One region of the Puia sp. genome, then DNA from elsewhere that is predicted to be linked to it. Evidence: riboswitches for the same ligand, from Rfam matches in the RefSeq annotation. Region 1 holds a riboswitch; the other holds the start of a gene.
The links. Region 1 has a riboswitch for thiamine pyrophosphate ahead of thiS (sulfur carrier protein ThiS). Riboswitches for the same ligand answer to the same signal wherever they lie in the genome.
Positions count from the first base shown of each region.

Region 2: another riboswitch for thiamine pyrophosphate. It lies ahead of VGM48_RS24165 (TonB-dependent receptor); the one in region 1 lies ahead of thiS (sulfur carrier protein ThiS).

Region 1 is NZ_DASYCH010000047.1:75,861-83,664, forward strand. Features, by position in the region: gene VGM48_RS09855 (hypothetical protein) at 1-880, shown strand, start outside; gene thiH (2-iminoacetate synthase ThiH) at 891-2,027, opposite strand; gene VGM48_RS09865 (thiazole synthase) at 2,041-2,808, opposite strand; gene VGM48_RS09870 (thiamine phosphate synthase) at 2,811-3,461, opposite strand; gene VGM48_RS09875 (bifunctional hydroxymethylpyrimidine kinase/phosphomethylpyrimidine kinase) at 3,416-4,198, opposite strand; gene VGM48_RS09880 (thiamine phosphate synthase) at 4,161-4,766, opposite strand; gene thiC (phosphomethylpyrimidine synthase ThiC) at 4,759-6,309, opposite strand; gene thiS (sulfur carrier protein ThiS) at 6,322-6,528, opposite strand; TPP riboswitch at 6,569-6,664, opposite strand; gene VGM48_RS09895 (glycoside hydrolase family 27 protein) at 6,687-7,804, opposite strand, start outside.
Region 2 is NZ_DASYCH010000133.1:990-8,793, forward strand. Features, by position in the region: partial or broken gene VGM48_RS24130 (DUF4954 domain-containing protein) at 1-240, shown strand, start outside; gene VGM48_RS24135 (hypothetical protein) at 274-462, opposite strand; gene der (ribosome biogenesis GTPase Der) at 509-1,819, opposite strand; gene era (GTPase Era) at 1,832-2,701, opposite strand; tRNA gene VGM48_RS24150 (tRNA-Met) at 2,881-2,952, opposite strand; gene VGM48_RS24155 (head GIN domain-containing protein) at 3,005-3,721, opposite strand; gene VGM48_RS24160 (head GIN domain-containing protein) at 3,753-4,475, opposite strand; TPP riboswitch at 4,540-4,643, shown strand; gene VGM48_RS24165 (TonB-dependent receptor) at 4,700-6,955, shown strand; gene VGM48_RS24170 (S9 family peptidase) at 6,964-7,804, shown strand, end outside.

The sequences.
Region 1 (7,804 bases):
TGGCTGCTTCTGCCTCGCCGCCTCACCCATCTTCTACTATATCGCCGGGAAATATCATTTACACATCATCAACCGCGAGCCCTCCGAGTACACCGAAGGACTCTTTTTTATCAACCATAGCTGGGGATTGTTAAAAGCAAATTTCACCTTCGGCTTTGTCGTCGCGATCGTCGGCCTGATCAGCTTTTACCGCACCTTCCCCCGCGGACTGGTCCGCAACATCGTCCTCAGCTGGCTGTACATCTCCGTAGGCCTCTATCTGTTCGCAACCATCGTCGCCGGCCTCGACCACCGCTACGGCATCCGCCTGCCGGCAATGGTGCCCTCGTTCCATTATTTCATGTATATAAAAGCCATCCAATCGGTATTTTTCGGTTTTGGCCTCGTCTTCCTTCTCCGCCCCCTGCAAAAATATTGGGCGCTGGCGATCCTGGTCATCGCCGCGGCCAGCTTTCCGTTCTATCTGAAACGGGAAGACTTCACGGTCGGCCGGCAACTCTCCATCGCCAAACAGGACGATACGGATAAACAACAGGTTTATAGTTATATCATGCAAAATCTCTCTCCGGACAAGGTCATCCTCTGCGAGAAAGACCCATCCCTCTTTCCCGTAATGCCCACCGGCCGGAAGATGGTTTCCACCGCCTATACCTTCTCCAATCCTTATGTTGATTTCGAAAAACGGGAAGCCGATCGCGAATCCATGCTCGACGATATCCGCACCGGGCAACAACCGGCGTTACAAAAATTACTGTCGGAATATAAAGTGGATTACATCCTGCTTTCCAACGAAGCCATAGCCGTAATAAAACCCGGCTTTACCGTCCCCGGAAAAACAGTGCTTCATAACAACAGGTATACACTCTTTGCCTTGCAATAACCCCGGGGGCTCACCATACCCCATCCCGGTTCTGGTTTCCGGCTTGCAACACCGGATCCCAATCCTTCCATACCGCATCATATCCCTGCCGCCGGATCATCGCGGCAATCTCCTCGGGACTTCGGTCATCATGGATCTCAAACTGCTCCAGCGACTCCCGGTCCACCACATATCCGCCCGGATTCGTCCGCGACCCGGCACTGATCGAGGTGATCCCCACCCGCACCGCATGATCCCGGAAAACAGGACTTTCCCGCGTAGACAACGACAGTTCCACCTCCTCATCCACCAGCCGGTAGGCACAGATCAACTGGATCAGTTCCCGGTCACTCATTACCACCTTCGGCGCCAACCCGCCCGCGTGCGGTCTCAACCGCGGAAACGACAGCGAATACTTCGACCGCCAATATCGATTTTCCAGGTACCGCAGATGCAACCCCGTAAACCAGCTGTCTGTCCGCCAGTCCTCCAATCCGATCAACACGCCCAACCCCATCTTGTAGATCCCCGCCATCCCAAGTCGGTCCGGCGTCCCCAGCCGGTAGTCAAAATTGGCCTTCTTTCCCCTGGGATGATGCAGCGTATAATCCTCCCGGTGATACGTCTCCTGATAAACCAGGACGGTATTCAGCCCATGCTCCATCAACAGCGAATAATCCCCCGACTCCAGCGGCTGCACCTCCATCGACAAATGCGCAAAATGCGGCCGTAATACATCCAGCGCCTTTACAAAATAATCCACGCCGACCGTTTTATTGGCCTCCCCGCTCACCAGCAACACATGTTCATATCCCATCTCCCTGATGGCGGCCGCCTCCCGCAGCAATTCACCCGCACTCAGCGTTCGCCGCGCGATCTTGTTCGAAAAGCTAAAGCCGCAATAGGTACAGATGTTCTGACACTCATTCGAAAGATAGAAGGGGATATACAGTTGGATCACCTTACCAAAACGCTTTTGCGTGATCCGCCGGCTCATCTGCGCCATCTCTTCGAGATAGGGCGCCGCGGCCGGCGAAAGCAGGGCCTTGAGGTCCTCCAGGTCACGCACCGGCTTGCCCAACGCCCGCTCCACATCCCGGTCCGTCCTGCCATAGATGTCCTCTTTCACACCCCGCCAGTCATATTTATTAAAAACTTCAATGAACATACTCACGAAATACTTATTCCAAAAATGCCGTCAGCGGACTGCTCGCCATCGCCCCCGCCGGTACCCCGGCCAACCGGGCCTCAAACGCCATCCGCCCACTCTCCACCGCCAGCTTAAAGGCCCTCCCCATCTTCACCGGATCGCCGCTCACCGCGATAGCCGTATTCACCAGCACGGCATCCGCGCCCATCTCCATCGCCTTAGCCGCATCAGAAGGCGACCCGATACCGGCATCCACCACCACCGGCACCCCACTCTGAGCAATGATGATCTCCAAAAAATCGGCGGTCCTCAGTCCTCTGTTGCTGCCGATAGGCGCCCCCAGCGGCATCACCGCCGCCACTCCCACTTCCTCCAGGCGCTTACACAGTACCGGATCGGCATGGACATAGGGCAACACCACAAACCCCCGTTTCACCAGTTCTTCTGCCGCTGCCAGGGTCTCCACCGGGTCCGGCATCAGCCACCGCGGGTCGGGATGGATCTCCAGCTTAAGCCAGTGGGTCCCAAGCGCCTCCCGGGCCAACTCGGCGGCAAAGAGGGCCTCCCGCGCATTCCGCACCCCCGAAGTGTTCGGCAGAAGTTGTAGATGTGGATGCCGCAGCCGGCGCAGCAGTTCATTGCCGCCCGAACCACCATGAGTATCCACCCTTCGCAAAGCCACCGTCACCAGTTCGCTGCCGCTGGCCACCACCGCCTCCTCCATCGTGGCAAGCGAACCAAATTTACCGGTCCCCGTAAATAACCGGGAATGAAAGGTCTTATCCGCAATAGTCAGCATGACTAATAATTTTTAATGGTTTCATCCAGCAGCCTCACCAGCCCGGGCCGGTCCTCCGCACGCACAAGCATCCCCGAAAAAGCGATCCCATGAAGACCCGCATCCAGCAAGGGAGCGACATCCTCCATTCCAATTCCGCCAATGGCGACGACCGGCAACGGGATCTGCTCCCTTCTCATCTGACCCAGGATCCGCTGATACCCGGCAAGTCCCAGGATGGGGCTAAGATTCTTCTTGGTCGTCGTATACCGACAGGGGCCCAACCCGATATAGTCGGCCCCCTGTCGCCAGTGTTCCCGGATATCCTCGATCGTGTTGGCCGTCCCGCCGATGATCCGGCCCTCGCCCAGCAGTCGCCTCGCCTCGGCTGTGCTCATATCCTGCTTCCCCAGATGCACCCCGTCGGCGCCCGATTCCGCGGCAACAGCCACCCGGTCGTTGATGATCAACACACAATCCCTCTCCATGCAGATCTTCTTTGCCGCCCGAGCCACCTCCAATACCTCCTCATCCGGCGCCAGTTTCATCCGCAGTTGGATCCATCGGATACCCGCGTCGCAGGCCGCCTCCACCTGCTGAATAGGATCCACCGGCGCCTCATCCATTGTCAAAAAATAAAGCCGGCCCGGCGGCCTCCAAAGGATCGATGCCATCCTAACAAGGTTTTATCACTGCTTAAAAATTGTTTGACATAGTCCTTTGCCTGTATTGCCGCCACAGACAGTCCATGACCAAGCGCCAGGTTAGCCGCCAGCGCAGAGGCCAGCACACAACCCGATCCATGCTTGGGATAGACGGGCTCGTCACCGGCCGGTTCCAGCACCTCCACCCTTCCCCCACTCCACAGATAGTCCCTTCCCGGATGCTCCGGATGATGCCCGCCCTTCAAAAACAAATGACAGCCAACCCAGGCCGTCAGCACCCGGCATCGCTCCATCACGTCCTCATCCGGATAAAGCCACCCGATCTCTTCCCAGTTCGGCGTCAGCATGAAACATTGCGCCGCCAGTTCCTCCCATCCCGCCACACCCCCTTCCCAAAACATCGACCCGCTGCTTGCCCGGATCACGGGATCCAACACCACCCGCACAGCCGGGTTATGTTGCTTCAGATGCCGGATGATATTTGCCGCCGCACCCGGCGAAGGTGTGACCCCTATTTTCACCCAGTCAAAATCCGCCGAGGCAAAACAAAGATCCATCTGCTCGAACAGGTCCTTCTCAGGCGTCCAATCCACCCGCCGGATAACCCGCTCATTCTGCCAGGTCATCGCCGTACATACCGCCCACCCATAAACGCCATGCGCCTCCAGGGTCTTGACATCCGCCAGTACCCCGGCCCCGCCGCTCGGGTCATAACCCGCCACCACCAATACCCTGGGTTGCTCCATCCACTGCTTTTTTTAATTGTTCAAAACGCTCCACCGCCCTGGCCGGTTCCTCCCAGATCCATCCCAACACCGCCGCGCCGGTCCACCCATACCGCACCATCTCCCCGATAGTTTCGGCGCTAACCCCACCCAGCCCCACCGGCCGGCAGGGCAGCTTTGCATCCGGCACGGATAACAACTCCGCATTCGCCAGATACCCCTTCTTCGAAATGCTATCAAACAGGGGGCTGATAAACGCATAGGCCAACCCATCCGGCAACGCCGCAAATTCCTCCCAGCCATGCACCGACGTGGAAACCCGCAAGTTTGTCCCCACAGCCATCCTCACCGGTCCGTGGATCTGCGGGATACCAAAACGCACCGCCAGTTCCGGCTCATAATGCAACACCAGCCGCGACTTCCATCGGGGCGCCAGCCGCGCCACCAGCCGCTCAAGCTCAGGCTTACCCATTTCAGGCTTGCGTAGATGCAAATGCTCCACTCCCGCCGCGAGCAGTTCCTCGAGACAGTCGGCCTCACCGTCAAAACTCCCCGGCAAGGTCAGTACCGCGATAAGAAAATTATTCATATACTGGATTCATGGCCCGGATCTCCTGCGTGATCTTCATGCTGCAGAATTGCGGTCCGCACATCGAACAAAAATTGGCAATCTTCGCACCTTCCGCCGGCAGGGTCTCATCATGAAAGCTCCGCGCCGTATCGGGATCAAGCGAAAGATTGAACTGGTCCTGCCAGCGAAACTCGAACCGGGCCTTACTAAGCGCATCATCCCGGTAACGCGCGCCGGGATGCCCCTTCGCCAGGTCCGCGGCATGCGCGGCGATCTTATAGGCAATGACCCCGTCCTTCACGTCCTTCTTGTTAGGGAGCCCCAGATGTTCCTTGGGTGTTACATAACAAAGCATCGCAGTCCCATACCACCCGATCATGGCAGCGCCGATCGCCGAGGTAATATGATCATAGCCCGGCGCAATATCCGTGGTCAATGGCCCCAGAGTATAAAAAGGCGCCTCCTGACAAACAGCCAGCTGCCGGTCCATATTCTCCTTGATCAGGTGCATCGGGATATGTCCTGGACCCTCGATGATCACCTGACAATCCTGCTCCCAGGCTATCTTCGTCAACTCGCCCAGCGTCTCCAGCTCGGCAAATTGCGCCGCATCGTTGGCATCCGCGATCGAGCCCGGCCGCAGCCCATCCCCAAGCGAAAAGGATACGTCATACGCCTTCATGATCTCGCATATCTCGCCAAAATGCGTGTAAAGAAAGCTTTCCCTGTGATGCGCCAGACACCATTTGGCCATGATCGACCCCCCACGCGACACAATACCCGTCATCCGCCTGGCGGTAAGCGGGATATAACGCAAAAGAACTCCCGCATGGATCGTAAAATAGTCCACTCCCTGCTCCGCCTGCTCGATCAGCGTATCCCTGTATATTTCCCAGGTCAGCTCTTCCGCCTTGCCACCCACCTTCTCCAACGCTTGGTAGATCGGCACGGTTCCCACCGGAACAGGAGAGTTTCGCAGGATCCATTCTCTCGTCTCATGGATGTTCTTGCCGGTCGAGAGGTCCATGATCGTGTCCGCGCCCCATCGGCAGGCCCATACAGCCTTCTCCACCTCTTCTCCGATACCCGAACTCACCACGGAATTACCGATATTGGCATTGATCTTTACAAGAAAGTTCCGCCCGATGATCATCGGCTCGGCCTCCGGATGGTTGATATTGGCAGGGATCACCGCCCGTCCCCGGGCTACCTCATCCCGGACAAACTCCGGCGTAATACCCGCACCGGACAGGCCCAGGTTCTCGCGGATCGCGATATACTCCATCTCCGGAGTAACGATCCCCTTCCGCGCATAGTGCATCTGCGTCACATTCCCGCCTCCCTTTCTTGCCTTCACCCATTCCGTCCGGACCCTCGGCAATCCTGCCTGTACATCGATATCCACGGCCGGGTCCGTATACGCACCACTGGTGTCATAAACGGTCACCGGCCCATCCCCCGTTTGGATCTCCCGCATAGCCACCCGCAAGGCATGGATCTTTCCGGGAATGTAGATCTTCTTCGACGCGGGAAAAGACTCCCGGCTTACTTCATTATTCATAAAAATAGATTTTTATCCGCCTTGTGTCGCCCTGATCACAAAAACCCGGTCCCCTTCCTGCAACAGGTAACCGGCCCAACCGGCACGCGGGACTACCGCCTCATTAACGGCAATGGCTATCCCATCCGCCTCGCCGATTTGCAAAAGCGGCAGCACATCGGCCAAACAGCCGTCCTCCCGCAACTGGAAATTTTTTTGATTGATCGACACCTCCGGCATAACAAAAAATAAAAGATAGGAGGTGCTGCATTGCGCAGAAAGAGAAAGTCCGCCTTTTCCCTTCGCCGGTATTACCCGGATCAGGTTTTGAGGGTATCATCTCAGCCCGATTTAACGAGCACCCCTAAAGTACAAGCCAAAGGTAGGGGGAAATTATTTCAACGCGGAATTATTTTTAAAAGCACACATCCATGTGCGGGTATCATTCTGGAATACCGTTTCTTGAAAACGCCTCCATCCTGCTGCCTCCACAGGTCCCGCACTACGGCCGCTCGCCGTATTCCCAGCGAAGCGAGCTCCACGGACAGTTCCCGCGCACTGTCCCCGATATTGAACACCCCCGCATACACCGCACCGCCGCCGGCATCCGAAACCCAAACCATCTTCCCATCGCCTTTAGCCACCTGCCGCGGATTGACGCCGTCCTGATTCACCGCAAGCACCTCGGCATTGCTGAAAAGTCTTCGCTCCAGCTCCCGGTTATCCGGCAGGTTACCCCCGATCATCAGCGGCGAACGGTAGATACACCAAAAACTCAGGTGCGTGATCAGTTCGTCCTCGGTGAACCGGCTGTATCGCTCCGGTCCCACCGGCCCCCGCTTGGAGACCTTTCCGATCTGCAGCATGTCGCAGTCCGGCCAATGCCCCGGACCACCATTCCCCTCCCACTTCCTCGCATAGTCAAACATCTTCAACAGTTCGGGCCAGCTATCCCAGAAATCATCCGCCATCCGCCACATATTCCCAAACGCCTTCACATGCACCGAGTCGGCAAGTGGTGTCTCCCCCGGCGAAAGACTGAGGACCATCGGTCTGCCACACGCATCGATCGCCTTCCGGTATCCCTCTATCTCCGCCGCACTGTACGGCCGCGAGATATCATCCACCTTGATCAGATCGACACCCCACTGCGCATATAGGGCCAGCAAGGAATTGAGATATTCCTGCGCTCCCGGCTTCCGCATATCCAATCCGTACATCTGGTTCATCCACGGACAGGTGGAGCTGGTATCCGCAACGGCATCGGCCCTAATTCCCTTGGTTCCCATCACCCGACTATGTGCCCACACAGCCTGACGCGGGATCCCCCGCATGACGTGGATCCCAAACTTCAGCCCAAGCGAATGAACATAGTCCGCCAAAGGCTTGAATCCCTTACCGCCGAAGGCAGAAGGGAATTTGTTGACATGAGGTTGCAGCCGGCCCCACTCATCCATGGCCAGCCAGGGAACATAGCTTCCGTCTCCCAGCCGCAACTGAAAAGGATTCCCGATCC
Region 2 (7,804 bases), on a different contig from region 1:
GGGTTGCGGCGGTTGCTCGAGGAGAGTGTCGCGACGAAGGAAAAGCTGACAAAGGATATCTATGCCTCCCGGGCAAAAGATTATACCAATCCCTTCCGGAAGATGGTGTACGAATCGACGGAAGAGATGAATGCGGTGGTGGGCCGGTTACAGGACAACAGTTTTATCCGGCAGGAGAAGGAAGCGCTGAAGAAGTATCGCAGGGAAGTGGGGGAGGCGGTGAAGCGGTGGAAGCTGTAGATGCTTCCCGCCCGAAGGCGGGAAGCATGCAAGTTACTTTTTGGTGCTGTCAGCAGGAGCTGCGGCCTTGAGCGTATCAGGCGCGGCCTTGGTAGCGGAATCTACGGTCTTAGCAGCAGAATCAGCGGTCTTGGCAGGGGTTGCGGCGGCTTCAACGCCACTGTTGTTGCAAGAAGTGGTCATAGCAGCGGCTATGACGAGAACGGCCAACAAATGCTTCATGGAAAGAGTTTTAAGTTTTTAATGATGGCAAAACTACAGTTTCTTTCTATTTCTTTCTAAAGAAAAGCCGGATGGGCACTCCTTTGTAGTTGAAGTTCTCCCGAAGTTGATTCTCCAGATAATTCTTATAAGGTTGTTTTACGTCGTCCGGGAAGTTGCAGAAAAAGGCAAACGAGGGGACGGCGGTGGGCAGCTGCGTGATGTATTTTATCCTGAGCGGGTAGCCTCTGACGACAGGGGGGTGATAGGATTCGATGGCCTTTAGCATCACCTCGTTAAGCTGGTTCGTCGGCACTTTGCGCTGGCGGTTGTCATAGACCTCGAGGGCGATCTCCACGGAACGGAAGATGCGGGTCTTGTCGGTGACGGAAATAAACAGAATGGGCACGTCGGTGAAAGGGGCGATCCGGTCTTTGAGTTGTTTTTCGTATTCCTTTGCCGTATTCGTTTCCTTTGCGAGCAGATCCCATTTATTGACCAGCAGGACGATCCCCTTCCCTTTTTTTACCGCAAGGCTAAAGATGCTCAGATCCTGGGCCGTGATCCCATTGGCGGCGTCGATCATCAACAGACAGACGTCGGCTTCGTCCATGGCTTTGATAGCGCGGATCACCGAATAGAACTCGAGGTCTTCATGAACCTTTGTCTTGCGGCGGATGCCGGCGGTGTCGATGAGGACAAAATCCTTTTTAAATAAATTATAGCGGGTGTGGATGGTGTCGCGGGTGGTGCCGGCGATATCGCTGACGATGGTGCGTTCCTGGCCGACGAGGGCATTGAGCAGGGAGGACTTGCCGACATTGGGCTGGCCGATGATGGCAAATTTCGGCAGGTTGTCGTCTTCGGCTTCCCCGCGGTCGTCGGGCATGAGGGCGGCGATGGCATCGAGGATTTCACCCGTTCCGCTGCCGGTCATGGAAGACAGGAAATAGATCTCTTCGAATCCCAGGCTATAGAATTCCGCGGCTTCGAGGAGGCGGTCACTGTTATCGACCTTATTGACGGCCAGAAATACGGGTTTTGTCGTGCGGCGCAGGACATCGGCCATGGATTCGTCGAGATCGGTGATGCCGGTGGCGGCATCGACCATGAAGATAAGGGCGTTGGCTTCGTCCAGGGCGATGAGCACTTGCTTCTTTATCTCGCGTTCGAATATATCGTCGCTTTCCGGGACAAAACCGCCGGTGTCGATGAGGTTGAAGCTCTTGCCGATCCATTCTGCAACGCCATACTGACGGTCGCGGGTTACGCCGCTGACGTCATCGACGATAGCCTTTCGCTGTTCGAGAAGGCGGTTGAAGAAGGTACTTTTTCCGACATTTGGCCGGCCCACAATGGCCACTGTAAATCCACTCATGATCTGAATCTATTAATTGTATCCGTATTCTTTTAAGAAGTTTTCCGTGTCGCGCCACTTGGGCCGTACTTTTACAAACAGCTCGAGAAAGACCTTCCGGCCGATAAACGCTTCGATGTCCTTCCGGGCATCCGACCCCAGCTGCCGGATCATTTTACCGCCTTCGCCGAGGATAATGCCTTTCTGCGATTCCCGCTGGACGATAATATCCGCCCTGATCTTGGTGAGGGTGGATTTCTCCGCAAATTCCTGGACCAGCACGGTGGTTTGATAGGGTATCTCGTCCCCATATAATAAGAAGACCTTTTCCCGGATCAGCTCGCCAACAAAGAATTTTGTGGGCAGATCGGTGAGATCGTCTCCTTCGAAGAAGGGTTCGCCTTCCGGGAGGAAGCCGAGGACGGTATTTAAGAGCATATCGAGGTTGGTCTTTTTTAAAGCGGAGATGGCAATGATCTGGCGGCAATAAGGTTTGCCGGTGAAGAACGCGTTTGCCTCGGCGAGGGTTGCGGCGGGGATGCCGTCGATCTTGTTGAGGACGACGACGGCGGGGGCCTTTAGCCGGAGGGCGGAGAAAAGGGTGTCGTTCTCTTCCCAGTTGTCGCGGATATCGAGGAGCAGGAGGGCCAGGTCGGCGTCCTCGAGGGAACTGCGGACGGCATGCATCATCTTTTCGTGGAGTTTGTATTTCGGTTCAATGATGCCGGGGGTGTCGGAGAGGATGATCTGGTAGTCCTTTTCGGTAAGGATGCCTTTGATGCGGTGACGGGTCGTCTGCACTTTGGGGGAGACAATTGCCAGCTTTTCGCCCATGAGAGCGTTGAGAAGGGTGCTTTTGCCGGCGTTGGGTTTGCCAAATATGGAGACGAATCCGGATTTCATTTTAGTGGTGCAAAGATATAGTTTTTGGATGGCTGATTTGGATGGCTGAGCTGTACCGGCACCTGCGGTGCCTGGCGGGGCCGATGATTGCCCCCTTCAGGGGCTGCAACACAAAGCGGGACCTCGGCAGCAACTAGCTAAAAAAAGCAGGGACCTACCGCCGAGGTCCCTGCTTTGTGTTGCGAAGGGTGGGATCGAACCACCGACCTTCGGGTTATGAGCCCGACGAGCTACCGCTGCTCTACTTCGCGATGTGGACGGCAAAGGTAGGGGGATTTGCCTTCTCAGCCAAATAAAAGTGGATTATGAGCTTTTTTTGACGACGCTGGCTCCGCTGGAACGGACATCCCTTACAATCGCATCGCCTTTATAAAAGACGGTACTCGCACCGGATAGATCGGCGTTCAACTCATTGCTGACGGTGATGCGGATATCGGAGGCGCCGGAGGCATGGATATTACAGTTCCGGATCGTCAGATCATACCCTTTTACATCGCTGGCGCCCGAGGAACGAATATCCGCCAGCCCGGAAACGGCCCCGGTGACATGGGCATCCGAGGCGCCGCTTTGCTCCAACCGAAAATCCTTTACGTTGATGGCCCCTTTGAAATCGCTGGCGCCGTTGAGGTCGACAGAGAAGTTATCGCCGGTAATGACCCCGTCGACAAAGACATCACTGGCGCCGGATGCGCTTAGCCTATCGAGGGTGGTGAAGCTGACGTAGGCTTTTATCTTTATGTTCCCGCGGGACCATTTATGGGTGTCGAGCGTAATCTTCAGAATACCATCTACCACATCCGTATGGATATATTCCCGCCATTTCGGGTCACTCGCACTGACGACCACCGCTTCTTCCTCCCCCTGGCTCAGGTAAAGATTGATCGCGTTGGAGACCTCGATGCCATGAAAGCCTTTTGCGGGCCGGACCTCGGCGTTCGGATCCTTTATTATGGTCTTTTGCGCATGAGCCGACAACATCAAAAAACTCCCTGCCAACAATAAGAAAAGCGATCTGCACATGGGTGGTTACTTTGAGCGAATATAAGTCATTTTAGTCCCTGCGGGAAACGCTGCCCGATCCGCTGGCGGAGGACTCCACCACGGCTCCCTGGCCTTTGTAATGGACGTCGCTGCCACCGCTGGCCCTTGCCCTTAGCTGCTTATTCACAGTAAGATAGGCGTCACTGCCGCCACTGGCTTCCACCTGGCAGTTATCCGCGGCCAGATCATAACCATGATAGTCACTGCCGCCGCTGGTATGAACATAAAGGGTGCCGGCCGTGCCGCTGACATAGGCATCGGCGCCGCCGGACTGGGTGATCGCAAGGTCGCCGACCGTGAACTTGCCGCGGAGGTCGCTGCCGCCGGAAAGCTGCACTTTCAGGTTATCGGCATGGATGCCATCCTGGATATAGACGTCGCTGCCGCCATGGGCCGACAGCTGATCGAGTTGCTTGCAGGATACGTAGGCTCTGAGCCGCCGGTGAGTGCGCAGCAGCCAGTGCAGGTTTTGGTTATCAATATAGATGCGCAGCGTGCCACCGGATACTTCGGTGGTGATGCGGTCGCGGTCCTCGGTATCGGCGGCGCTTACCGCCACGGCTTCTTCGTTACCCTGGTTCAGATAGAGATCGATGCCCGAGGAGATCTCGATGGCGTGAAAGCCCTGAACATTGCGTTTTTGGGCATTTTTATCGTTGATGACTTTCCCGTCCTGGGCGACCGAGAAAAGGGCGGCGAGGGTGAAAAGGCTGAGTAGTATAGTATTTTTCATATTGGTGGGACGGCCAGGGGGTCGCGAAAGTTACAAATGCCGCCGAAAAACACCTATCTTTGTGGCCTGTTCCTCGGGGTGCTGTCTGCCTACCGGCAGACGGCTGAGAAAATACCCGCAGAACCTGATCAGGGTAATGCCTGCGCAGGGAAGGTGATCTCCTCTTTTTATATTCCTCTCCTTTCGCGGCATTGCGCCTGGTGAACATACAAACCAGACGAATTATGAAGAAGATCTTGGCTCTTTTTAGCCTGTCAGCTGTTGTCGTGACCGCGTATTCCCAGACACCGGCGCCCACCAAAGTAAAGGACTCTTTAAAGCTGTTTTTGCAGCCGGTGGAAGTCCGCGCGCTTCGCGCCGGGGAAAAGGCGCCCTTTACAAAAACCGATATCGGCAAAAGAGAGATAGAAATGACCAACGTGGGTCAGGACCTGCCCTTTTTGCTGAACCAGACCCCCTCGGTGGTGATCAATTCCGACGCCGGAAACGGGGTCGGCTATACCGGGATCTATATCCGGGGCACGGACGATTCCCGGATCAATATGACGCTGAACGGCATCCCCTATAACGATGCGGAAGAGCAGGCCATTTTCTTTGTCGACCTGCCAGACTTCGCTTCCTCGGCCAACAGCATCCAGATACAGCGCGGAGTGGGCACCTCGTCCAACGGCGCGGGTGCCTTTGGGGCAACGATCAATTTTTCAACGAATGAGTTTAATGAAAAACCCTATGCCGAACTGAATAACAGCTTTGGCAGCTACAATACCTGGAAGAACACCCTTAAGGCGGGCTCGGGGCTTATCGACGGACATTTTACGGTGGACATGCGGCTCTCCCGGATCTCCAGCAACGGCTATATCGACCGGGCGGCCAGCGACCTGCGATCGTTATATTTCTCCGCCGCCTGGTATGACAAAAACTCGTCGATCCGGTTCAACATCCTGCAAGGCAGGGAAAAGACCTACCAGGCCTGGAACGGGATCCCGCAGGCCAAATGGGACGGTAATCTGCCGGCCCTGCAACAACACTACGAGAACAATATCGGGTCGCTGTATTTTACGCCGCAGGACTCGGTGAATCTTTTCCGCGGCAGCAACCGGACCTATAATTATTTCACCTACCGGGACCAGACGGATAACTATTGGCAGAACCACTATCAGCTGTTCTTTAATCATCAATTCAGCGACAAACTGTCGTTCAACAGCGCCGTTTTCCTTACCCGCGGATATGGCTATTACCAGGAGTATCATGACCAGGGCGATTTTTCCAATGCCAGCTATGCTGCTTATGGATTATCACCCGTCGTCATGGGCAGCGATACCCTGCAAAGCACCAGCCTTGTCCGCCAACGCTGGCTGGACAACTATTTCTATGGCAGCGTAGGCTCTCTGCAATACAAGAGCAATAACACGCAGCTGATGCTGGGCGGCGGCTGGGACCGGTATGACGGCAAGCACTACGGCAACGTCGTATGGGCCGCCGATGGCGGGTTCCCGGAGAACTACCGGTATTACAATGAGCCGGCGATAAAGATCGACTACAATGTATATGCCAAGTGGCAACAGCAGTTGGGCCCGCGATGGACAAGTTTTCTCGATCTGCAATGGCGTCATCTCGACTATGAACTGGACGGGTTTGACGACAACCCCTCGATCCTTGTGCATCCCCGCTATAATTTTATCAATCCGAAGGCCGGCATTACCTATACACATTATAACTGGCAGGCCTACTTCTCCTATGCGATGTCCGGTCATGAACCCAACCGGGATGATTTCGAGGCCGGGGTTAACGACCAACCCAGGGCGGAGCGGCTGCATGACTTCGAGCTCGGGATCCAACAGAAGGGGTTAAAGTATTCCTGGGGAGTGACGGGGTATTATATGCTCTATCATGATCAATTGGTGCTGACAGGCAAGATCAATGATGTCGGCGACTATACCCGCAGCAATATCGCGCGGAGTTACCGGCTGGGAGTCGAGCTGCAAGGCAGTGCAAAACCGGTAGACTGGTTTTCTTTCGACGGCAATCTTGCCTTTAGCCGCAACAGGGCCCTCGACTATGTCGAATACAACGATGACTATGACAACGGCGGCCAGGTGAGTCATTCTTACAAATCGACTGCTATCGCCTTCTCCCCTTCCATAGTGGGAGCGGCCACGCTCAATTTTATGCCGGTGAAGAACCTGACGATGAGTCTTCCGGCCAAATATGTCAGTCAGGAATATCTCGACAATGCCCAGCAGGCGAACCGGAAACTGCCCGGTTACTATGTGCAGAATTTCAGAGCCGTCTATTCGCTGCCGAATAAGATCGGCAAGCAGACCGACTTTATCTTTCAACTGAACAATGTCTTTGACAAACGGTATACCCCTAACGGCTATACCTACAGTTATGTATATGGCGGCCAGCTGGTCACCGAGAACTTCGTCTTCCCAATGGCGGGGACGAATTTTATGTTTGCGATAAACATTAAGTTGTAAATTCAGGGATGCTAAGATCCTTGCTTTTCGCGACGGGCATCCTGAGCGTCGGGATGACGTTGAATGCCCAGACCCCGGCCAAACGGCCCATCCGGCCGGCCGATATGTACCGGCTTCCCACGGTGAGTGACCCTCAGCTTTCGCCCGACGGCAAATGGGTTTCGTATAGCCGGTCTTCCATTGATTCCGTGAAGGATAGCCGCAATGCGGATATCTGGATGGTCAGTTGGGACGGCAGTCAGGATATCCAGCTGACCAGCAGCCAGGATGGTGAATCGAGGGCGCGGTGGAGTCCCGATGGCAAGTGGTTGTCGTTCCTGTCGGCGCGGGCGACGGCCAGTCCCGAAGTGAAGGGGGCGCAGGTTTGGCTGATGGATCGCCGCGGTGGCGAGGGCAAACGGCTGACGGAGCTGAAAGGCGGGGTCAGCGACTACGCCTGGAGTCCCGATTCGAAGAAGCTGTTGCTGACGCTGACCGATCCGGATCCCGAGGACAGCAGCAAGATCAAAACGACGAAGCCATACGTTATCGACCGGTACCAGTATAAACAGGATGTGGAAGGCTACCGGTATAAGAAGACCCATTCCCATCTCTACCTTTTTGATATCGCGACGAAGAAGATCGACACGCTGACCCGGGGCAACCTTGATGAGGGTTCGGCGGTGTGGAGCCCGGATGGGTCGGCTATCGCATTTGTCAGTAACCGGACCGCCGATCCCGACAAGAACGAGAACAGCGATATCTATATCATCGAGGCCCGCGCCGGCGCCACGATGCGGCAGCTGACCGACTGGAAAGGCAGTGATAACGGTCCGCGGTGGAGCCCGGATGGAAAATGGATCAGCTATA